DNA from 4 places in the Alteromonas sp. G5_S2_22_S1 genome. Region 2 is predicted to be linked to each of the others. Evidence: predicted binding sites of a transcription regulator. Region 2 holds the regulator's gene; each other region holds the start of a gene.
The links. Region 2 encodes sigma-54, which starts transcription at its own class of promoters, with help from an activator protein. Its sites were predicted from a motif close to GTTGGCACGNNNNTNGNNT; they were not measured.
Positions count from the first base shown of each region.

Region 1: ACTRWF_RS04215 (flagellar assembly protein T N-terminal domain-containing protein) is a predicted target of sigma-54. The motif match lies at 3,401-3,419, and genes of this name have one in related genera.
Region 3: ACTRWF_RS11490 (manganese efflux pump MntP) is a predicted target of sigma-54. The motif match lies at 2,879-2,897, and genes of this name have one in related genera.
Region 4: ACTRWF_RS02090 (formate/nitrite transporter family protein) is a predicted target of sigma-54. The motif match lies at 4,065-4,083, and genes of this name have one in related genera.

Region 1 is NZ_JBQKUJ010000002.1:453,622-459,382, forward strand. Features, by position in the region: gene ACTRWF_RS04200 (HlyD family type I secretion periplasmic adaptor subunit) at 1-937, shown strand, start outside; gene ACTRWF_RS04205 (response regulator transcription factor) at 938-1,534, shown strand; gene ACTRWF_RS04210 (EAL domain-containing protein) at 1,509-1,892, opposite strand; gene ACTRWF_RS04215 (flagellar assembly protein T N-terminal domain-containing protein) at 2,165-3,349, opposite strand; gene ACTRWF_RS04220 (LPP20 family lipoprotein) at 3,648-4,133, shown strand; gene flgN (flagellar export chaperone FlgN) at 4,180-4,611, opposite strand; gene flgM (flagellar biosynthesis anti-sigma factor FlgM) at 4,642-4,971, opposite strand; gene flgA (flagellar basal body P-ring formation chaperone FlgA) at 5,074-5,761, opposite strand, start outside.
Region 2 is NZ_JBQKUJ010000002.1:238,196-243,956, reverse strand. Features, by position in the region: gene ACTRWF_RS03285 (calcium/sodium antiporter) at 1-143, shown strand, start outside; gene ACTRWF_RS03280 (KpsF/GutQ family sugar-phosphate isomerase) at 146-1,126, shown strand; gene kdsC (3-deoxy-manno-octulosonate-8-phosphatase KdsC) at 1,127-1,675, shown strand; gene lptC (LPS export ABC transporter periplasmic protein LptC) at 1,672-2,250, shown strand; gene lptA (lipopolysaccharide transport periplasmic protein LptA) at 2,219-2,773, shown strand; gene lptB (LPS export ABC transporter ATP-binding protein) at 2,776-3,501, shown strand; gene ACTRWF_RS03255 (RNA polymerase factor sigma-54) at 3,575-5,056, shown strand; gene hpf (ribosome hibernation promoting factor) at 5,087-5,374, shown strand; gene ptsN (PTS IIA-like nitrogen regulatory protein PtsN) at 5,388-5,761, shown strand, end outside.
Region 3 is NZ_JBQKUJ010000009.1:109,778-115,538, forward strand. Features, by position in the region: gene ACTRWF_RS11485 (WD40/YVTN/BNR-like repeat-containing protein) at 1-2,035, opposite strand, end outside; gene ACTRWF_RS11490 (manganese efflux pump MntP) at 2,251-2,808, opposite strand; yybP-ykoY riboswitch at 2,849-2,991, opposite strand; gene ACTRWF_RS11495 (YceB family lipoprotein) at 3,329-3,886, shown strand; gene ACTRWF_RS11500 (MBL fold metallo-hydrolase RNA specificity domain-containing protein) at 3,915-5,330, opposite strand; gene ACTRWF_RS11505 (protein adenylyltransferase SelO family protein) at 5,598-5,761, shown strand, end outside.
Region 4 is NZ_JBQKUJ010000001.1:467,796-473,556, reverse strand. Features, by position in the region: gene ACTRWF_RS02105 (hypothetical protein) at 1-162, shown strand, start outside; gene cynS (cyanase) at 529-978, opposite strand; gene ACTRWF_RS02095 (protein kinase domain-containing protein) at 1,009-2,826, opposite strand; gene ACTRWF_RS02090 (formate/nitrite transporter family protein) at 2,962-3,810, opposite strand; gene ACTRWF_RS02085 (transglutaminaseTgpA domain-containing protein) at 4,386-5,761, opposite strand, start outside.

The sequences.
Region 1 (5,761 bases), 220 kb from region 2:
TACTCAAGGTAAGGCGCTGAGGTTTAATAAAGAGTTGCAAGAGCAGGCCCCCAGCATTGTCGAAAACGAGCGCAAGCTTTATAACTCGAATCTGGCGGAGCTTGACGAAGTAGCCGCTGGCTCAGATTCACGTATTATGCAGCGCCGCCAAGATGTGGAAGAGGAACGTGCAAACCTTTCCCAATATCAAAATGTACTGTCTCTAACGAGAAAAGAGTTATCCGTTACAAAGCCGCTGCTTGCTTCAGGTGCCGTTTCGGAAATCGAAATTCTCAGGTTAGAGCGACAAGTGGTAGAACTTGAAGGCAATATCACGAAGTCTAAGGTGGCCATCGAACGCGGACTTAATGCCATCGAAGAAGAAATCATAAAAAAGGAAGAAAGCCGATTAAGATTGGTAAATCGTTGGAATCAAGAGCTTACTGATGCTACCGGCGAGATGGCTACTTTGCAGCAATCCCAAACCAGCTTAGAGGATGTGGTATCACAAGCTGATATCAGATCACCCATTAACGGCACGGTTCAGCGGTTACTCATCAATACGGTTGGCGGTGTTATAACGCCAGGTAGTGCCGTGGTTGAACTTGTACCCCAGGATGACCAACTTATCGTAGAAGCCAAAGTTTCGCCGAAAGACATCGCGTTTATTCGACAAGGCCAGCCAGCTATTCTTAAGTTCAGCGCTTACGATTTTACCATTTATGGTGGCATGTCAGCAGAAGTACAACATATTAGTGCCGATGCTATTACTAATGATAAAGATGAAACTTACTACTTAGTAAGATTGGAAACAAAAAGGAGCATAGCAGATGAATCCCTCGACATTTTGCCGGGGATGATAGTTCAGGTTGATATATTGACGGGGAAGAAAACCGTGCTTAATTATATATTATCGCCATTGTTCAACGTAACAGCCTCTGCGCTGAGGGAGCGTTAAATGAGACATTTTATTGCCGAAAAAGATTTACAAGGCGCGCTAACTCAGTACTCATGGACAAAATATAATACCGTTACCAGTATTGAGTGTAAGGAAAGTGACTGCATCTGGATATTAGCTACCGACGACGACTGGCGCCAGCAACTTATCGCCGCAAAACAGAAAGTTTCTCAGGTGGTATTACTTACCTACAAGTATGATCGTTTAGAAATGCAGACAGCGCTGGTGCTAGGAGCAAGAGCGTATTGCCATGCCCTTGGCGCTGAATCTTTATTAGCATCGGTTGCTCGCGTTATAGAAGCCGGAGGCATGTGGCTACCTAACGAGTTATTGTCTGTTACGACGTCAAACGTTGCTTCAAACCTCCAAACGAAGCGAATACTACCAACCCTTAAAAGCCTAACAAACAGAGAAAGGGATGTATTAAGCTGTATCCTAGATGGGCTTAGTAATAAGGAAATAGCGCGGGAACTCGGTATCACCGAGCGTACCGTCAAAGAATATGTCGGTACGCTGCTCAACAAATTCCAAGCTAAAGACAGAATTAGTCTGCTGCTTCGCTTAGGTGAGTTTAGTCATCTAAAAGATGCTCTATAACCTCAATATGAGAAACCACCCCGTCAATACCAAGCTCGATAAATAAATCTTGGTGATCAGCACGTTTAACGCCATCAGCGTATACATTAATACCAAAGGTGTGAGCTAACGAGCAGAAGCCTCTGATAAATGCGTGATTGGCGGGATTAAAGTCGATGTCCGCCATAAAAGCAGAATCAATCTTCACATAATCTAAGCCCATCTCTTGTACGTTTAATAATTGAGAGAAAGACTCGCCAACGCGCTTAAGGCCAATCATGCAATCTTTGGCTTTTAGCGTGTTACAAAAATCTTTAAATTCATCTGGGAAACGCGTGGCGGTAGACTCACGTACTTCAAAACATAATCTGCTCCAAATTTTTCTTTAACTTCCTGTTCGAGTTTTGGAAACTCGATAATATAGTGATCCTTGATTTGCTGGCCAGCTAGTAGCAGAGCTACGAAAGCTAAGCAGTGCGACGCAAATAGGGAAAGGGTCATGGTTTTTGATTATTTTTAGACTAAAGTATAAATGAGGTTACTAGGACGAACATTAAACTTAAGTATTGATTGTTATACGTTGTTATAGATATAGCACGGCTATGCTGATAAACCAACCATGAATTTGCTAGGGGATTTATTTGTTAGAGGTTATTTTTTTACTACAAAATCGTTTTCTTGGATGTTCGCGATAACGCCTGTACCTGTGTTTACCACCGTTGATGAATTGCCAAAGGCACGGTCGACAATAAACGTGCCAGGGTAGACAGCATACTGAAGGTACGTCCTGCCAAGGTTATCTATTACTTCTTTAGCTTGATAAAGATATAGTTCATCTTTCTCAGAAATGCCATTATCTCTCCCTAAAGAAATTGAAATTTTGTTGTTCGCAACGCTAATTACCCTACCTGTTATAGGCTGGCAAGCAGTGGATTCTTTGATATCTTCTATTGCCTCGCTGATGCTTACGTCAATGGCTTGACCATAGCGGGACTGCCAAAAGGTTGACGAAAACTCATCAACATCTTCGAATCTGTCAAACGTCCATTCTTCTTGGTTTCTATACGACGAGGTATAAAGCAGACCCCCATTTATTCCATCATAAACCTCAAGTGACATTGAGAACGCGCGCTCTGGTGTACTATCACGCCACGGTGTAAACACAGACGGGGTATCTTTTGGGCCCATACTTAAATCGTCGATAACACCAATAATCACAAACTGAGTGTTACTTTGGGCCGATAGGGTGCGTATATTCTCTGCGGTAAACCGGCTGTCAAATTTTGCCGTATGAGGTGCAACATAAGTAATGCTAAGGTTGTTGGTTTGAGCTTTCATTGCCTCTACGAGTCGCTGAGTGAAAGCTTTGTCGAAATTAGGCATATTGCCATGGGTCAAATGGCCTCTATTTCTAATTCTAAAGTGTGTAGTGGCGAAGTGTTTCTCATCAAGCTGTGCATCGCACGTCTTACCTTTAGGAAAAATGTCGGCACGGACACGCACGGTAATCACCTCACCGTTAAAGGTTTCGTTAACTAGCTCAAGCTGATTAACTTCGCCGGTAGAGCGGATTGTCATTTCTTCGTTTTTAAGCAATCCATTGGTGAGTTTGGCAACACTGTGCACTGAAGCGCCGGCAAACAGCATTGCTTGTTTTAACGCTTCTTGCGTGGCCGTGCGTTTAGCTGCTTCTTTATTACCATCTAGCACAACTGCTTGCCCCGTGGCCTCATACCACGCGGCATGCGCTTGCCCAATAAAAAAAACTAATAGGCAAACTACCGCCACAGCAATATTAAAAAATTTCGCCAGAGTTGTTCTGCTTATGCGTTGCACCACACACTCCTATTGTTGCTCAGTCTATGCGCCAGATTAATACAACGAACTATGCGAAAAAAGTGCCAAGTGATGTGGGTTTTCTATAATAAGTTAAAATGGGCGCACATCTTGCTTTCTTTGGGCTATATCAGCGAGTAAATGCGTGCCTGATGTAGGCAGGCGAATCGGTGAATACCGAAAAATTAGGCGTTAGGTCAAACAGGCCATCGAGCGTTGTCATAGCGTATCTAATAGAAGCTAACAAATAGTTAAGCCGTCAGTAACCTGTTATTGATGCAAATTGAGGTTTAGATTCATGTGCTTGAATAAATTGAAAAAATCGAAAGTGCTTATTCAGTCTTCCATTCTCGGTTTCGCTCTCAGTATAAGTGGCTGTGGCATTATTGATAAACATGTCGAGTGGGAGACGGTTGAGCCAGAAAGTTATCCCGTTCTGAAGGCCATTGGCTATGCGCCGATTTCATCTCAGCGAGGTGAAAGTGATAGTATGAAATTGATAATGGCAATGAAAGCGTCAAAATTAGATGCATACAGAGAACTCACAGAACAAGTTTATGGACAAAAAATTGAAGGCAGCCAATCAGTTTCCCATCTTGTTGTAGAGTCGGAATCGTTGCGAGCCTCAGTTGAAGGCGTGATAAGAGGCGCTGAAGTCGTCAAAACTTATCCGGTAGGGGAGGACACCTACGTGACAGAACTCTCTTTAGATATGCAGCAAGTTTATGATATTTATTTGTCTACCGCGAAGCCAAGAAGAGTCAAAGACGTAAAATACTATTAGGAATGGGGCGATATAAAGGAGCGCAGGCTACCTTGGTATATAGGGCCTAAGCGCTGACGCCAGAACCTAAGGTTCCGCCTTTTGGCTTTCCCTTCTTATCATAAGTAAGCGACTCTTTCGCACGCACTTCCATCATCAAATTCCGCAGGTGTGTGAGGCGTAGCTGTCCTTGCTCCACGGCTTTTTGATTGACTTGTGTGCGGTACTTGCAATCGTCAAGTAGACGCTTTGCTTGCTCCATTAAATCTTCATCGTATTGGGACAATGAGGCAGAGCCGGCAAGAGTACGTTCAATATCACTATCAAGTGTCTGAATGGACGTAAGTAGCTGCGTTTTTTCGTCTAGTACTTTCATTAACGATTCAGCGTCACGAGAGCTTATAAGCTGAAGCTCCTTCTCAAGCAAGGCAACAAGTGTAGAGAGTTGCTCTACTTGCTTAGCTATTGCTTGGGATAATGGGCTGTTTTGTTCAGTCACTCTTACGCTCTACTATTCACTTGATTATTTTTATTTGGTACCGAAAATTTCACCTTCAAGTTTCGCTATTTTGTTAGCGAGCACTTCTGGATTCACTTTATATTCGCCACTTTGAATCGCTTTCTTTAAACGATCTACTTTGTCTTGATTAACAGGCGCTTCAGTTCCTTTTTTCTGCACTTGATTTAGCTGCTGTGCAGATTGAGTCAGCGACACTGAGTCTTGACGTGGCGCTGGAGCCGTCTGCGCGGTTTGTGCCGAAGCCTGTTGCTGAGACTGCTGCGTCTGGTTTTGTTGCGCAACCTTCCCATTATCAACGGGTGTTTTAGGTAACCCATTGTTTATATTATTAATAGCCATAATAAGTCCTCACTACTTTTTTGCCTCTGTAAAGTATATCGGCCTTTACGCTTATTTCTTTAGCCAAATTATGCACAAAAAAGTAGATATTTACTGCCTCAATTACAAGTGTATCACGACTTCTTCAGGGCTTGCGACTCTAGCGATTACTGCTTTTCTGCTGCTTGCGTTTAAAACCTTAATATTATCACCCACGACGCCGTCTTGTTGCGCAATACCGGCAGTCTTAACTTCCATGCCAGCTACCTCAGCAGTAATAGTAATTCTATCGCCTTTGCAGACAAAGCATAGCATATTCGATTGTATTGCTTGTCCGTTAGTTACTCGGCGCTTCATTCTAGCGCCAATAAGGGCTTCTAAATCGGTAAATGCGGTATGCCGCAATCGTCTAACGTCAACTTTTGCCAGTGTTAAATTAGAAGAAGTAAGAACCGTGCCAGGACTGACGGCTCCTTGGGTAACAACGATTTCTTTTGTGCGTGTAACTTGGCCGCTGGTAAACAAATACCATTCATTATTTTGACAGCTAACGCGCACCGATATATACGACTGACTTAGCGCTTCTTGCGAAGCATTATACTGAAAACCGGTGGGGCAATCTGGAATATTTATCCTATCGTCTATCTTCACAATAGCCACATCAATGCTAGTATCCTGCGCATTATCAGTAAGTTGAGAGAGCAAATATTGCTTTGCGCCTTCTTCTACGCGTACGTGATTAGTCATTGCCGCTAAGCAACTTATTGAAATCACACTAAGTACCACGCATAGAAGTAAGCGAGTAAGTGAT
Region 2 (5,761 bases):
GCGATATGTACGTTATGTTAGGTTTAACGCTATTACTGTTCCTGTTCAGTTTCGATTTAATAGGAAAGCGTACAATATCAAGAACAAACGGATGCTTATTTCTGGCCTGCTTTATCGGCTACCAATTTTGGCTGTTCGGATAACCATGAATACACAAACTCAGATGAACTATATCGACTCGGCGAAGCGCGTTATTGAAATTGAAACGCAGGCCATTGCCAATTTAAGTGAGCGTTTAAACGACGACTTTATTACAGCCTGCGATATTCTTTTTGCCTGTCAGGGAAAGGTTGTGGTTTGCGGTATGGGGAAATCTGGGCATATAGGTAATAAAATTGCCGCCACGCTGGCTAGCACAGGTACACCTGCTTTTTTTATGCACCCTGGTGAAGCCAATCACGGCGACCTAGGAATGTTGGGCAAAGGCGATGTTTTATTAGCCATATCCAACTCTGGTGAAACCAATGAGCTTGTAAACTTATTGCCTGTAGTCAAACGCTTAGGTATTCCAGTGGTAGCCATGACCAACAGTGCTTCAAGCTCGCTAGGGCAGCATGCTGATGTCATCCTTGATATTAGCGTTGAGAAAGAAGCCTGTTCACTTGGTCTAGCTCCAACTACTAGCACCACGGCTACATTAGTAATGGGGGATGCGCTTGCCGTTGCGTTACTTGACCAGAAAGGGTTCACGTCTGATGATTTTGCGTTATCACACCCTGGGGGAAGCTTAGGGCGTAAACTGTTGCTTAAGGTGCGGGACATCATGCTAACTGGCAGTGATATTCCGCTTATCGAGTTAAACGCATCGGTGGCTGATGCTTTGCTCGAAATTTCTAAAAAAGGGCTAGGAATGACTGGGGTGCTTGACACTGATGGTACCCTAACAGGCGTATTTACTGACGGTGATTTACGGCGCATTTTAGATGCTCGCATTGACGTACATAGCGCAACCGTCGAAAGTGTTATGACCAAAGGCGGTAAAACAACCACAGCCGAACAACTTGCTGTCGAAGCATTAAACTTAATGGAAACTCATAAGATTAGTGCATTAATGGTCACGGATAACGAGCGCAAACCAGTGGGCGCGTTTAACATGCATATGCTACTTAAAGCTGGAGTGCTATAAATGACAACAACCTTGTACACAGAAATGGATGACGGGCTTTTCGATGCGCTGGCTAACGTTAAGTTATTGGTATGTGATGTGGACGGCGTGTTTTCAGACGGTCGAATTTATTTAGGCAACGACGGTGAAGAACTGAAAGCTTTCCATACTCGTGATGGTTATGGGGTGAAAGCCCTAGTCAGTAACGGTGTTAACGTAGCGGTTATTACCGGGCGTCGTTCCGCAATTGTAGAAAACAGAATGAGTGCGCTCAACGTAGCCCACATTATTCAAGGTGAAGAAAACAAAGCTGACGCATTGAGCACATTGATAGAAAATCTTGGTTTAAGCGCTGACGAGGTTGCCGCGGTGGGCGACGACATGCCTGATACCGGCATGTATAAGCATGTGGCGATTAAAATAGCGGTTGCCGACGCACACCCTTTCGTGGCAAAACAAGCGAACTGGATAACCACCTTGCCAGGCGGATTTGGCGCGGTGCGCGAGATATCAGATACTATTTTACACGCCAAAGGCGTAGCGAATGAGATTTTTGGAGCAAGTGTATGAGCCAATTTGGCTTTAATCGCTTAGGCTTAAGTATATCGGCGCTGTTTATCTTGGCGTTGCTGATGTATGTACCTACGTGGATGGAAGAGCAGCCAGAATCACAAGGCAGCAGCGAGAATGGCGCCTTAAAACCTGCCTATAAAGCGAAGAACTTGACCACTACCCTTTACAACCAAGAAGGCGAGTTAAACCACAAGGTATTTGCCGAATCAATGGAGCACTACGACCAGCTAGGTTTTGTATTGTTCCAACAGCCCAAGTATACACTGTATACTGAGAACGCTACGTCTCCTTGGGTGGTGACGGCGCAAGAAGGAACGCTCTACAACAACGATCTGATTCAATTAGAAAACCAGGTTGTTATCGAGAACCAAACCAGCGATGACTTTGTCAAAAGCCTCTCAACCGAATACATTCAGATTAATTTAGACACCAAACAAATGACATCTGATCAAGTCGTTGAAATACAGGGTACCCAATATGTCATTTTGAGCAATGGGTTTAACGCGAATTTACGCACACAAGAATACGAGCTTTTAGATCATGTACAAACCACTTATTCCCCTAGCAACTAGCCTTTTACTTGTCATCGCTAGCGGTGCGGTAAACGCAAGCGAAGATGATTTTTCGCAGCCCATTAAAATAGGCTCAAATACTCAATTTATCGACGGTAAAAATAAAACGGCGTTGTATAAAGAAGATGTACTGATTACCCAGGGTTCGCTGGTAATTGAAGCCGACGAAGTGGAAGTTATCGCGAGTGAAGGTAGTGGCCGCGAAATTTTTATCGCCAGAGGAAAGCCAGCCAGTTATTCTCAAACACTAGAAGACGGTACTCCGGTGTCTGCTAAGGCAAACGAAATTCGTTATGAGGTGATCAATCGCACGATTTCTCTTTCAGGAAACGCGGAACTTCAACAAGACACCAGTAAAGTGCAAGGTGACAACATTACTTTCGACATGATTACTGAGCAGTTACTTGCTACTGGTGGTGCGGGCGAAAATGGAGAAGGTCGAGTGACTACGGTATTTACTCCTGAATCCATTCGCAAGGCATCATCGAAGAAAGAAGATAAAGACAGTGGGGACAATCAATAGCAATGGCAACTTTGAGCGCAACCAACCTTGCTAAGGCATATAAATCGCGTCAGGTAGTACGCGACGTCAGCCTTTCTGTCTCGACGGGTCAAATTGTTGGCTTACTTGGGCCTAACGGCGCTGGTAAGACCACTACATTTTATATGATTGTGGGGTTGGTTAACCTGGATAAAGGCAAGATTGAAATTGATGATAATGAGCTTACTCATCAGCCCATGCACGAGCGTGCACGCCGCGGAATTGGCTACCTTCCGCAAGAGGCATCAATTTTCAGAAAGCTTACGGTACATGAAAATATCATGGCCATTTTGCAAACCCGTAAAGATTTAAATTCACAGCAGCAGGAAGAAGAAGCTGACGCGCTACTTGATGAATTTAATATTAACCATATACGTAATAGTACAGGGATGAGTTTGTCCGGTGGTGAACGACGGCGTGTTGAAATAGCACGCGCACTAGCAGCTAATCCGCAATTTATTTTATTAGACGAACCGTTTGCTGGTGTTGATCCAATATCAGTTAATGATATAAAGAAGATAATACAGCATCTTCGAGATAGGGGTATTGGAATCCTTATCACCGACCATAACGTGCGAGAAACATTGGATGTTTGTGAGAAAGCGTACATTGTGAGTCATGGCGAGCTTATCGCGCAAGGAACAGCGGAACAGGTTTTAAGTAATCAAAAAGTAAGGGATGTATACCTAGGCGAACAATTCAGGCTATAGTTAGTGTAACTGAATTGTCATTTTTCAATTTCGCTCTGGTGTATTCAATTTAGAGCATTTAAATAAGACGTAGATGAAACCATCTTTACAGCTAAAATTTAGCCAACAACTTACCATGACACCCCAGCTTCAGCAGGCGATAAAACTGCTGCAGCTATCTACGCTTGATCTTCAGCAGGAGATTCAAGAAGCCCTCGATTCAAACCCTTTATTGGAAGTTGAAGAAGGTAACGACGAGCCGCAAGTAGAAAAAAATAATATCGATAGCGACGATAGCGTGACAGAAGCGTCTGCGACAGCGTCTAGCGATACATTGGAAGCGGGTGACGCGTTAGAAAAAAACGACCTTCCCGATGAATTGCCTATCGACAGCACATGGGATGAATACTATTCAGCGTCATCGGCCCCAGCGCCAGGTCCTTCAAATGACGATGAACAAATATTTCAAGGCGAAACCACCGAGGATATTCAGGAACATTTGTCGTGGCAGATGCGATTGACCCATTTCTCAGATACTGACCGCGCCATTGCTACGGCAATTATCGACTCTATTGACGAGTCTGGCTATTTAACCGTGACCCTTGAAGACATTCTTGACGCGGTAAACTCTGAGGATATGGAAGAGCCTATAGAAATGGACGAAATAGAATGCGTACTTAAGCGTATTCAGATGTTCGACCCCATTGGTTCGGGCTCCCGCTCGCCGCAGGAATGTCTAATGGTGCAACTGCGCCAGTTCTCAGAAGACACACCATGGCTTAACGAAGCCAAACAGCTTATAGAAGAATATTCAGACCTATTAAGCAGTAAAGATTATCGCACGTTAATGCGTAAGAGCCGCTTGAAGGAAGATCAGCTGCGCGAGGCAATGCGTTTATTACAAACCTTGAATCCTCGCCCAGGTAGTGCTTTAGTTACTAAAGAGCCTGAGTACGTTATTCCTGATGTCTCGGTCGCCAAAAAGAATGGCCGTTGGGTGGTTGAGCTTAACCCCGACAGCCTGCCTAAGTTGAGCGTAAATCAACAATACGCTGCAATGAGTCGTCGTGCCAAAAATAGTAGCGACTCACAATTCATCCGCTCACACATGCAAGAGGCTAAGTGGTTCATTAAGAGCCTTGAATCTCGCAACGAAACCTTAATGAAGGTGGCAAACTGTATTGTGCAACAGCAAATGGGCTTTTTTGAACATGGCCCGGAAATGATGAAACCTATGGTGCTTAACGATGTAGCAGAAATGGTAGATATGCACGAATCAACGATTTCACGCGTCACAACGCAAAAGTATATGCATACACCACGTGGTATATTTGAATTGAAATACTTCTTCTCTAGCCACGTAGCAACAGAGTCTGGTGGTGAGTGCTCATCTACCGCGATTCGTGCATTGATCAAAAAGCTAGTGGCGGCTGAAAAGCCGAGCAAGCCACTAAGCGATAGCAAGATTGCTTCATTGTTGGCCGAACAAGGCATTAAAGTTGCCCGGCGAACAATAGCAAAATACCGGGAATCATTGTCGATCCCGCCGTCGAACCAACGCAAGAGCCTAATTTAAACAGGCTTAATAATATAAGGAAGACGAAATATGCAAATCAACCTTACTGGTCATCATGTCGAAATCACCGACTCTTTGCGTAATTATGTCGATACGAAGTTCAGCAAACTTGAACGTCACTTTGATCACATTTCTAATGTGCATGTCATCCTGAACGTTGAAAAATTAAATCAAAAAGCCGAAGCGACCGTTCATTTAAGTGGCGCTGAAGTATTCGCATCCTCAGAAAATACCGACATGTATGCGGCGATTGACAGCATGGTTGATAAACTCGACCGGCAGGTAATCAAGCATAAGGAAAAACTGAAAAAACATTAGTAGTTAAATAAGTATGGATATACAAGCCATCGTAAGTCTGGACCGCACCGAGTGTGCGGTTCAGTGTAATAGTAAAAAACGAATTCTTGAGATCATCGCAGATATCGCTGCCAAAAATAACGAGAACATCGATCAGGCAACGGTACTTAATAGTTTGATGTCTCGAGAGCGTATGGGTAGTACCGGAATCGGCAATGGCATTGCGTTACCACATGGGCGCTTGCCAGGTTTAGAAAAGGTGATAGCTATTGTTGTCACCAGTACGCCAGCCATTAATTTTGACGCGCTCGATGAAAAGCCGGTAGATATATTTTTCGCGTTACTTGTTCCTGAAGAGCAAACCGAAGGCCATCTACAAACATTGGCCACGGTAGCCGGTAAACTAAG
Region 3 (5,761 bases), on a different contig from region 2:
CGAACAGCATCCCTTCACGCTCTGTATCTTCACGCACAACACGTACAAAAGCGTCTTCAGGGAGCCCTTCGTCAATACGCTTCCAGCGCTTGCCGTAATTATCGGTTTTGTAGATGTAAGGTGTGTAGTCATTTAACTTATAGCCTGCTACCGCAACGTAAGCTCTGCCTTGTGCATGAGGGCTTAGCTCAATAGCATTAACCTGCGCTTCTTTATTATGTGGCGTAACATCTTTCCAGTTTTTACCTTCATCACGCGTAATATGAAGCTTACCGTCATCTGCACCAACCCAAAGCTCGCCTTTGTTAATCGCTGACTCAGCAATATAGAAAACCGTATTGTAGTATTCAGCCCCGGCTTGTTCATTGGTAATCGGCCCGCCGTTTAACCCCTGTTTTTCAGGCTCGTTACGGGTTAAGTCTGGGCTGATTTCTTGCCAATTTACACCGCGGTCGGTGGTTTTTAAAATCATCTGCGTGCCGTAATACACCGTGCTAGGGTCGTGCTTTGAAACCAGCACTGGCGCATTCCAATTCGTGCGGTACTTTTGATCCCTCGCATTGCGTCCAAACACATACTCAGGGTAAGGCATGATGGGACGTGTAAGCCCGGTATCGCGGTTGTATTCGGTTAGTGTTCCATTAATGGTAGTGGCGTAAATAAGCGTTGGATCGTCAGGGTTAAACGCAATATGCGCACTTTCGCCACCGCCAACAGCAAACTGATCTTCTATACCCATACCGTCACCCCAGGTTTCAGACGGCGTTGCCATAGTTGAGTTATCTTGCTGGCCGCCATACACATAGTAAGGGTTTAAGTTATCAGTGATTACACGATAAAACTGCGCCGTTGGCTGGTTGTAAATGCTTGACCACGATTCACCACCGTCGAAGGTAACCGTTGCGCCACCGTCATTAGCGTTGATCATGTTTAAGCTGTTTTCCGGGTTTATCCACATATCGTGGGTGTCACCGTGGGGCAGAGATTTAATTTCGAAGGTTTTGCCGCCATCAATGGATTTATGCAGCTGCACATTCATCACATACAGGGTATTTTCATCTACCGGGTCAACCTTAATGTGGTTGTAATACCACGCGCGAGCTTTAAGAATATTGTCGCCGTTCATTAGCTCCCATGATTTACCTGCATCATCACTGCGGTATAAACCGCCTTCATCAGCCTCGATAATGGCGTAGAGGCGCTTTGGGTTAGACGCAGCAATATCAACACCTACTTTACCAATAAGCTTAGGCAGGCCCTTTTCTAGCTTGTCCCAGTTTTCACCGCCATCTGTTGACTTATAAAGGCCACCGCCTTCACCGCCTGATTTAATAAACCAAGGCGTTCTGCCGTGATGCCACATGCTCGCATAAAGAATTCTGGGGTTGGTTGGGTCAATAGCCAAATCAGCTGCGCCTGTGTCGGCATTCACTTTTAATACGTGCTGCCATGTTTCGCCGCCATCCGTCGTTTTGAATATACCGCGCTCTTCATTCGGCCCCCAGATATTGCCCTGCACTGCCGCCCAAGCTATATCAGGATTAGTGGGGTGTATGCGAATTTTAGGGATTTGACCCCGTTTATCTAACCCCATCAGCTTCCAGTTTTCACCGCCGTCAGTAGATTTATAAACACCTTTTCCATGGCTTGTGGTTACACCTCGAATAGGGCCTTCACCAGTACCTACGTAAATAACGTTAGGGTCTGAAGGCGCAACCGCGATAGAACCAATACTGCCTACTTTAAATGTTTTATCGGATATAGCTTTCCACGATAAACCCGCGTTTTCGGTTTTCCACACACCGCCACCAGCGGTGCCCATAAAATAAAGGTTGGTATTACCTTCAACCCCAGTGACCGCCACCGAGCGCCCGCCGCGATAAGGCCCAATGAAGCGATACTCCATTTTGTCGAAAAGTTCAGGGCTAACCGTATCTTCAAGTGCGAATGCAGAATGCGAGAAACTAGAAAGTGCGCTTACGCAGATAGCAAAAGCCGCAACCATTTTCCGAGAAACCAGTTTCTGTAAAACCATAGAAAGTGCCTTGTTGTGTTTTTTATTTTTAATAAGAAGAACTTCTTATACTGCTTTGTTGAAGGCGTTATGGCAAAAGTTTTTATACAAACGCTTTAAACGTTCATAGAAAGGGAATAGGAATAACGAAATATTGGATGCGGCGTCTTTTTACACCGCTGCTGGAAACTAATGACGCAACTGCGCTACGGCAGGGCAGTTGCGTCTATAGAAAACTAAAGTGTGTGGCTTGCGAAGATCCAAACACCTACCGAAACAAGCACAATTCCACCAAATGCCTCTGCTCGTTTGCCAATCAGTGTGCCTAAAGCGCTGCCCAGCATAATTCCCATGGTAACCATCGAAAACGTCGCAACGCCAATTAACGCTGAGGCTATCGCAATGTTCACATCAATTAACGCAAGACTCGCCCCCACCGCCATGGCGTCTATGCTGGTGCCTAGGGCAGTAATACATAGCAAAATAAAGGATTGTTGTTGAGACGTTGACTCTTCTTCTGCGGGTTGGAAGCTCTCAAGTAGCATATAGACGCCCAATCCAGAAAGAATAATTAACGCAATCCAATGGTCCCACGCCTCAACATAAGAAGACGCTGCGCGACCAATCAGCCAGCCTATTAATGGTGTTATTGCTTCTATCGTTCCGAACAAAAGGCCAATTTTAAGGGCAAAGCTTAAGCGAGGGCGGTTGATTTTCACACCTTTACCGATTGCCGCGGCAAACGCATCCGTAGACATGGCAAAGGCGAGCAAGATGAGAGCGAAGATACTCATAGTTTTGAAACTCCGGCCAGGCTAATTGAGTCCACGATAAAACCACACGCCTGACCTTTAGGCATGGAATTATCGATGGTCTCGCCAACCAAGAGGTGTTTGTACCATGGTAATGTGACCAATTATGTTGATACAAACTTTTCCATTAGAAACGGAAACAGGCTACTCCCCAACGAAGAGTGCAAATATAAAACCCTTGCTGTCAACTAATCAAGCTGATTGCGACAAAATGCCCACGTTGAGATATAAATGGCGAGATGTCTATGCCTTTGATTGGCGCATTTTTCTTCAAGCAACCTTAATATTAGTAATGTCAGGGTATGCATTTCTTTGATAGCAATATCCAGAGCAAAAAGAGGTCTAGCTAGTCTAAATACGGCGTTGCCTCAGCGCTTTAACGATTTCGTTGTGCATATCCCGTCTCAGCCCTTACAATGAGAGCTACTTAGTTGTTACAGCGTCAACACTTATCGCTAGCGTTGTGTAAATCAGCATTACTTCATTAAAAGAGATAATTTTTATGCTACGTCTAATTTCTTTAGCCTTTGCTCTAACTATTGCTGGCTGCGCCACCCTTTCTCAACTATCGGTTTATACCGTATCTAATGCTGAACTAGAGCAAGTGCTTGATAGCCAGATAAGTACATTACAAAAAAAGACATCACTTGCCGGTATACCTTTGTTTTTAGATGTTGAGGATATGACCGCAACCATAGGCCCAGATGGCAGAGACGTGGTGCAGTTAGGCGCTATTGCTACAGCTCGCGTGAGCGCGTTTGGTTTGAACTATCCGGCTAAAGTCAGTCTGTCTTTAGAAGGTACGCCTTATTACGATAGCGAAGAAAAGGCGATTTTTGTGCGGTCGCTATCGCTGCTTGACAGCACCATTGATGCGGGCGGCTTTAAAGGTAACCTAGCCCCGGTGAGCGGCGAGTTTATGCAGCTTATTAATGGGTACTTGTCGACTAACCCAGTTTACCGATTAGATTCTACCAATAAAGCCGTTAGCTTACTGTCAGCGGTGCCATTGCAGTTGAGCGTAGAGAACGGTCAGCTTGCGTTAAGACCCAAGCAGTAAGCGTTGAGCCTTAACCTACAACAAAGGTTTAGAACGATAATGTTTCGTTCAAATGAGGTATTGTTGCTTCCCATCCCTTTTCTTTAATGGCGCTACACAAGGCTTGTTTAGCGCCCTCTTCACCATGCACCAAGTATATCTTCGGTGTCTTTTCGAAATGCGATAGCCAATTGATAAGCTGAGATTGACTGGCATGGGCAGAAAACCCACCTAAGGTGTGGATTTGCGCGCGAATAGCAATATCCTCTCCGGCCATTTTGATACGCGTTGCGCCATCTACCATTTTTCGCCCCGGCGTGCCCATGGCCTGAAAGCCAACAAAAATCACATGAGATTGCTTGCGCCACAGGTTTTGTTTTAAGTGGTGGCGAATACGCCCGCCGTTACACATACCGCTGCCGGCGATAATTATTGCGCCACTCACCACTTTATTAAGCGCAATCGATTCTTCTGTAGAGGTGGTATAACTCAAAATAGGCAACAAGGAGTGTAAGCTTTGGTTGTGGCTGTGTGCTCGCTCGGCACTTTCTTCAATAGCGTCGAAGTCCTCTTCGTTGTACACATCTTGATAGCGATGGTAAATTTCCGTAACTGCAATGGCCATAGGGCTGTCTAAATACACTTTTTGATGGGTAAGTTTGCCCTGCTGATACAGCTCGCCCAGGCGAAAAATTATCTCTTGGGTACGCCCTACTGCAAATGATGGAATAAGAATGTTGCCGCCATTCTCACTGGCTTCAAGAATAACCTGTTCAAACTCATCGAGCGTCTCTTCCATTGAACGGTGATTGCGGTCACCATAGGTAGATTCAAGAAGTACCACATCGGCTTCAGTAACGATATCTGGGTCGCGAAGTAATGCAGCCTGTGAATTTCCAAGGTCACCAGAAAAGACCAACTTTTTACTCTGCCCATTTTCAGTGATAAATATTTCCACTATCGCTGAACCCAGAATATGCCCCGCATCGGCAAAATTTATTTCAACGTCTTGCGTGATTTTACGTTTGGTATGATAGCGAGTCGATTTACACTGCTTCATAACGCCGTCCACTTCTTCTTGCCGGTACAAAGGTTCGATGAGCGGTTTACCCGAGCGCTGGCGGCGTTTATTTTCCCATTCCGCGTCGCGCTCTTGTAAAGAAGCCGCATCCTTTAACAGCACTTCTATTAGCTCAACGGTCGGCCGTGTCATGTAAATAGGCCCGCAATACCCTTCTCGTAACAAAATAGGTAAACGGCCAGAATGATCTAGGTGTGCATGGGATAGAATAACAGCGTCAATTTGACTCACATCGATAGGTAGAGGCTCGTGATTTTTAGCTTCTTCATCTCGCCTACCTTGGTACAGACCGCAATCTAAAAGCAAAGTACTATGCTCAGTTTTTAGTAGGTGCATAGATCCTGTCACCCCCTCCACCGCGCCTAAAAAAGTTAGTGTTGCCATACCCGTTTCCTATAGACGCTTAGCGTCATGTTCGTCGGTTCGCGTTTGATATGATTAGCGTCGCTACATTATCCCTTGCTTACCCGTTGTGTATTTTGCAGTGTTAATTATTCGGCGCTTCCAGTTTCTAACGTAATTCGGCTTTGCGCGCCTTCATTAACGTATAGATAAGAGTACAATGCATAAATGCTGGTTTCCTTGTTCTTGGTCAATAAGCAATGGGAATAATCACGGCGCGCAAAGCAACGTAAATGAAAGGTGATGTGAGTGACAGAACGTATTAATACAATAGATGAGTTCGCAAAGCACGTAGACTATTCGCTGCTAGAAAGCTTAAATTGCGACCCTCAAGCAACCCAAGACGGTAACGACCACAACCCTCGTCAAGTTTTCTCTGGTCACTATGTGCCGGTTACTCCGACCCCATTAAC
Region 4 (5,761 bases), on a different contig from region 2:
TGTGAGGTGGCAGATGAACCCGTAGTAGTGAGTAAGGCTAGGCCGATGAAAGCCAGTAATGGTGTGGAGGGTAAAACCAAGCCGACTATCAGCATTGTGTTTGATAGGATCCATTTTAGCCAAAAGCTTAAATGGATTGCGAAGGGGGGAAGCAGACTTTAAGACTCTGATGAGTTGTGAGTTTTTTTATCATTGATACACAAGCCGCCTGATCAGCGGGACAAGTCGAATCGGTGCGCTAGGAATAGTGATGTCTGGTGAGACAGGCCGTATATGGGAAGTAATTGTAGTCAAATTTGGTAGATTGCCTCAGTGCTAGAACGCCAAACCCTGCAATGAAAGTTACCACAATGTTAGAAAATGAACGATGTCCATAGGGCGCACGATACTAGATTGCAAATTAGCATTGTGTCACTTAGCAAGTGATATGAAGTATGCAGGAGCCGTATACGAGGCCCGTACGTACGGTTCTGTGAGAGGGATGAGGCGCAAGCCTCACCCTACTCGATATGCCTGTAAAACCTACATTTAATACATCTTGTAGGGCAAAAACTTTCCTGACATTACCACGCTAACCCGGTCGCCTTTCGGGTCGTTTTCACGCTGTAAGTCCATCGAAAAATCAATCGCGCTCATAATACCGTCGCCAAACTCTTCATGAATTAATTCCTTTAATGTAGTGCCATACACATTCACCAATTCATACCAGCGGTAAATAAGCGGGTCGGTAGGCACTTCTGTTGGCAACGAGCCTTTGTAGGGGACGATTTGAAGCCACGCAATCGCTTCGTCGGTAAGCGCTAGTAACGCACCCACAGCTTCAGCTTGTTGTTTCGTCATGGCCATTTGGCCTAAGCATGCCGCTGTACTCCATTCTTTCGACTGACCAACAACTTCTGCAATCTGGCTCCATTTTATGCCTTTTAAAATTTTGGCTGACTGGATCATGTCGGTGACTTGGGTTCTACATGTAATCATTGATTTTTCCTTGTAATGTTAAGTAAGTACTTAAGTAAATAAGAACAGCGTAATTAGGTTGCTAAAGATAAGGGTTAGCACAAGCGCTTTATAAACAAGTAAAGGGTGACGCTTTACTAAGGGAATATAAGCCGAGTTATGACTAGGGTTAGGGTAGCGAAGTGAGTAAACAAATTCGGAAATAGAAGAGTAGCGCTTGTCAGGGTTAATATGCAGCGCTCGTTTTAGCGCGCTGTCTACCCATGTTGGAACAGGGCGCTTGGCATCTAACGCGCTTTCGTAATTTAATTTTCTTTGCGCTGCGTAAGTGCGGCAGTGAGCGAGTTTCGTTTGATAAGGGTAGCGCCCGCATAACAGGTAGTATGTCAGCACGGCAAGGGAAAACATATCCGAACGCTCGCTACCCATGTTTCCTAAGAAATACTCGGGGGCCGCAAAAAGTGCCGTACCAGGTATAGTCGCCTCACTATACAAACTGGGCGCTTCAATCAAAGCCGCCGCACCAAAATCGATAATCGTGCAGTGCCCTTGGGGGCTAATCATAATATTTTCTAAACGAATATCACGATGCAAAATGCCTTGGCGATGCATGGCCTGCAGGCCTTTTGCAATTTGTTCAACGATATCTCTTACTTGTTCTAATGTTGGTGTTGGGTTATCGATAGCCCATTGTGCGAGGGTCTGCCCGCGAACATATTCGCAAATACTATAAAAAGCCGTGGGGGACGGTGCTAAACCTAAATCGGTAAATTGGGGGCTTTTAATGACGTGGGGAGAGTTTACACGTCGCGCCAGCCAGTTTTCTAGCACAAAAGCGCTAAGGGCCTCGGGCGTTTGCGTAAAGTCGGTCGCGGGTGTTTTTATCACTACTTGCGGGCTTAGGTTTGTTTCATTCAATGCTTGGCTATGTAAAGTAGCGGGGGTGGCTAAAAATACATGGCTACGCGCCGATGTATAGAGTTGTCTAGTGATAGTGAGCCCGTCAATTTTATCGCCTGTATGTAACTGGGCGATTGTCAAAGGCGCTGTCGTAGCATAGGTAGAGCGCTTATCGCCCCCCAGCGCGTCTGTTGTTGTGTCTTGCTGGAATGCAGCTTTGATAAGAATAAGCGTAAGGTTGTCGTCGCTTCCTTTGTTAAATGCGTCATGAACGACCATCGCCGCTTTATTCTCTTGTAATTCCTCCCCTTCGTTTACAGTTCTCAATAGGGGGGATAACGCTATAAACTCGTGAACACCATCGGTGCTTATCGCTATGGAGCTTGAAGCGGTAAGTTTCTTATAAGTATGGTCTATATCAATGTGAGCTTTAATGCCTATAGCATTTGAAAGGTAGAAATGAGACGGGTTTTCACGTGAGGTTTCTCGATGAGGCCGGGTAAGCGATGTCGATGTTTTATCGCCCGAAGAGAAGAGTGTTACATCACCGTCTCCTACATGGAAAACATCTAGCTGATTGCCGGTTAATATAACAACGGTTAGCGTGCATACGTACCCTTTTTCGGGCGTGTAGGCAAAGGGGCTTTTCTGCGTTCGCGTATAAAGCAGCCCGTTAATTTCTTTTATAATGGTTTCAGCGCAGGTCTTTATCGAGAATTGTTCAGGCGCTATTTTAAATAGCTTAATAAATTGGCGAGTGGCGAAATCACTCGCCATTTGGCTTACCGTACTGCTGCTAACGCCATCTGCAATAACAAAAACACTGCTCGCTTCAGGTTGGCTTGTATCTATGTGATAACTGTATGCATCCTGATTTACAGGCTTCGCACCACGCGCTGAATAAGCACTTACACTCAGCGCAAGGGGCTGGGGATACGTAGACGTGTGTAATGTTACTGGCTCATTCATCGTTGACAGTCAGTCTTTTTAAATCAGTTTTTTCAAATCAGCCTGTTCAGTCACTGGAACACGCGCAGTACCACCATGTATCGAAACGTGAGCATATACATGGTGGGTAGCGCGCTTGAGAAACATTAAGCGTTTCTATATCGGTAGTGTTTCTGACGCCGCCGCTTTGTTTACAGGAATGGTGCGCTTAGGTAGCGTTTTTACGTGAGTGGTGTAAAGCGTAAGACCAGTAAATGCCAAGCCACCTACCAAGTTACCCAGTGCCGTTGGAATTTCATTCCAGATGAAATAATCCATAACCGAAAAGTCGCCACCCATGATAAGACCAAATGGGAAAAGGAACATATTTACCACAGAGTGTTCAAAACCCATGAAGAAGAACAGCATGATAGGCATCCACATGGCGAGCACTTTACCGCTAACATGAGTAGATATCATCGCGCCAACCACACCTAGCGAAACCATCCAGTTACACAGCATGCCGCGAATGAAAATGGTAAACCACCCAGCTGCGCCGTGCTCTGCGTAGCCCAACGTACGGGCTTCACCAATGCTGGCCACTTTAGTCGCAATCGCGCCGCCATCTACGTTGTAACCCATGGTAAAGATAAATGACATCATAAACGCAACCGTCAGTGCGCCGCCAAAGTTCCCTAAGAACACCAGGCCCCAATTACGTAGAATTTGTTTAGGGGTTACGCCGGGCCGTTGGGCAAGCCATGCGAGTGGGGTAAGTACAAAGACACCGGTTAATAAGTCGAAACCCATAAGGTAAAGCATACAAAAGCCCACTGGGAACAACACAGCACCTAAAAGAAAAATGCCAGTTTGCACCGCAATGGTAATAGCAAAAACAGCAGCCAGCGCAAGAATGGCACCTGCCATATAAGCACGAATTAGGGTATCGCGAGTAGACATATAAATCTTTGCTTCGCCTGCATCTACCATTTTGGTAGCGAATTCAGCGGGGAGTAGATAAGCCATGTTTTCACCTCATATTATCGTTGTAAATAAGTTGCCGTTCATGCGTTGTGGTATACGCGCTTTCAAGAGTTCCTAAAGATCAAAAAAAGGCGTCCGCAGCACGCTCAAAAGAAAGTGCTGGGGACGCCTTTGTCCTGTTTATCTATTTTGTGTAAATTTGCTTACATCACCGACTAGTGGGCATTGATGTGCCCTAAACCTATTGTTCGGCTGTATTGCTCGGTCAATAGTTTCGGTATGTCTCCATTGAGACAAAGCCAAAAGAGTGCCAATCGCTAAATATAATGAATTGAATGGCGAAATATCATTTAATTACAGTAAGATAGGTGAAGTCTGACGCAGTGAAGTCATTCATATTGTCTACAAGCTACTATTTTTAAATGCACTAAAAAGGTGGGACAATGTTTGTTTGAGGTGCAATACCTGTTTGAAGTGTCATCTTTATCGTTAATGTCAGTGACCGATGCTTTTAAACCATAAGAATAGGGCCAACTCGTTATCTGCAGCTCGTCGCGGCAAAGGGGGTAGTAGATACACAAATGCAGCGCTAAGGAACAAAAAATCTACGATAACCATTACTGTAACGCTTTTTTTAGCTTGCGTAAGTCATGCTTAATTTTCGCTTTGGTATCATTATTGTCAGATTGAGATGCATAGTTTTCCCGTTCAAACTGCTCACAAATCTGATTGAAAGCTACTAACGCTTCGCTGTTTAATTGAGGGGATACGTCTTTGCGAAAGGCAGAAAGACTTTTATTGCCTCTCACTGTTTTCGTTTTAGATTCTATGTGTTTTATTGCTTTTAATAGGGCACGATGAGAAGGCGTTTGCGTTTGTTTTTGTCTTTTCGGTAAAAAGTAAAGCGCAAGAATAAGCGCGATCAAGCCTATCGCTGATAAAAACACCACGCGCATTTTCTGAGGTGAGAGTGCACCAAGAAGGTCTTCGAGCATGCTGGTTTGCGCTGCATTATCAAACCCTAATACCCATTTACTCCATGAGTAGTCGAGCTGTTGAAACCAATTTTGAAGCGTTGTAAAGAACTTAGCGTTGCCGAATTTTTCTAAAACACTGGTTTGACGAGACTCCCCAAGTTCTTCTAGGGCCTCTTCTAAGCCAAGGGTTAAACGCGATGGCGCTACCGCACTCGTGGGGTCATAACGAACCCAATCGTTGTCTATCAGAACTTCAACCCAGGCATGGGCGTCGTATTGTCTTATTTGCAGAACACGGTCGCTAAGTGTACTGCCACCTTGGTAGCCAGTTACCATTCTTGCTGGCACATTTGCAGCACGTAATGCGTAGACCATAGCGCCCGCATAATGAGCACAGAAGCCAGCGCGCGCTTCAAATAAAAAGCGGTCGATAGGACCCGTTGGCATCGCATTCGGTGACAGGGTATATCTAAAGCCGCCTTGTTGAAATTCACGCATTATGGCGTTGGCGATGTCCCGAGGTGAAGTGTATTGAGCTGCTAGCCTCTTTCCCCACGCCCGGGATTTCTCGTTGCCGTTCTTTGACATTTGCAAATTAAGCTGGGCTTCAAAGTTACCCATGCCATTGGTTATCTTTTCATTGGGAAAGTACCGTAAATAAAACGCTTTTTTACTCGCGATTGGCGTATTTGCGCGAAGGGTGAAGTCGAATCGACTGTTAACATTAATACTGTTTGCGCGGTTGTCCGGCGCCGATGGCGAAAGCGCAAACAGCCAGGTTTGCGAGGTGGGCTCAACAATAAGCTCGTATGCAGTGGCGTAAGATGTATCTTTACTGGCCATTGTGGAAAGAGGAGTAGGTCTACCCATATAAGCTAACTGCTGTTCAGCTTGCTTTCGTTTAGCGCTAATTGACCACGTCTTGCCATCGAAATGCTCAAGGGTCATGGCGCGCCAATAGCGTGATGTGGCATCAGGGACTTGTGCCGCGCTCTCAAAGGTGGCGCTAAACGCAA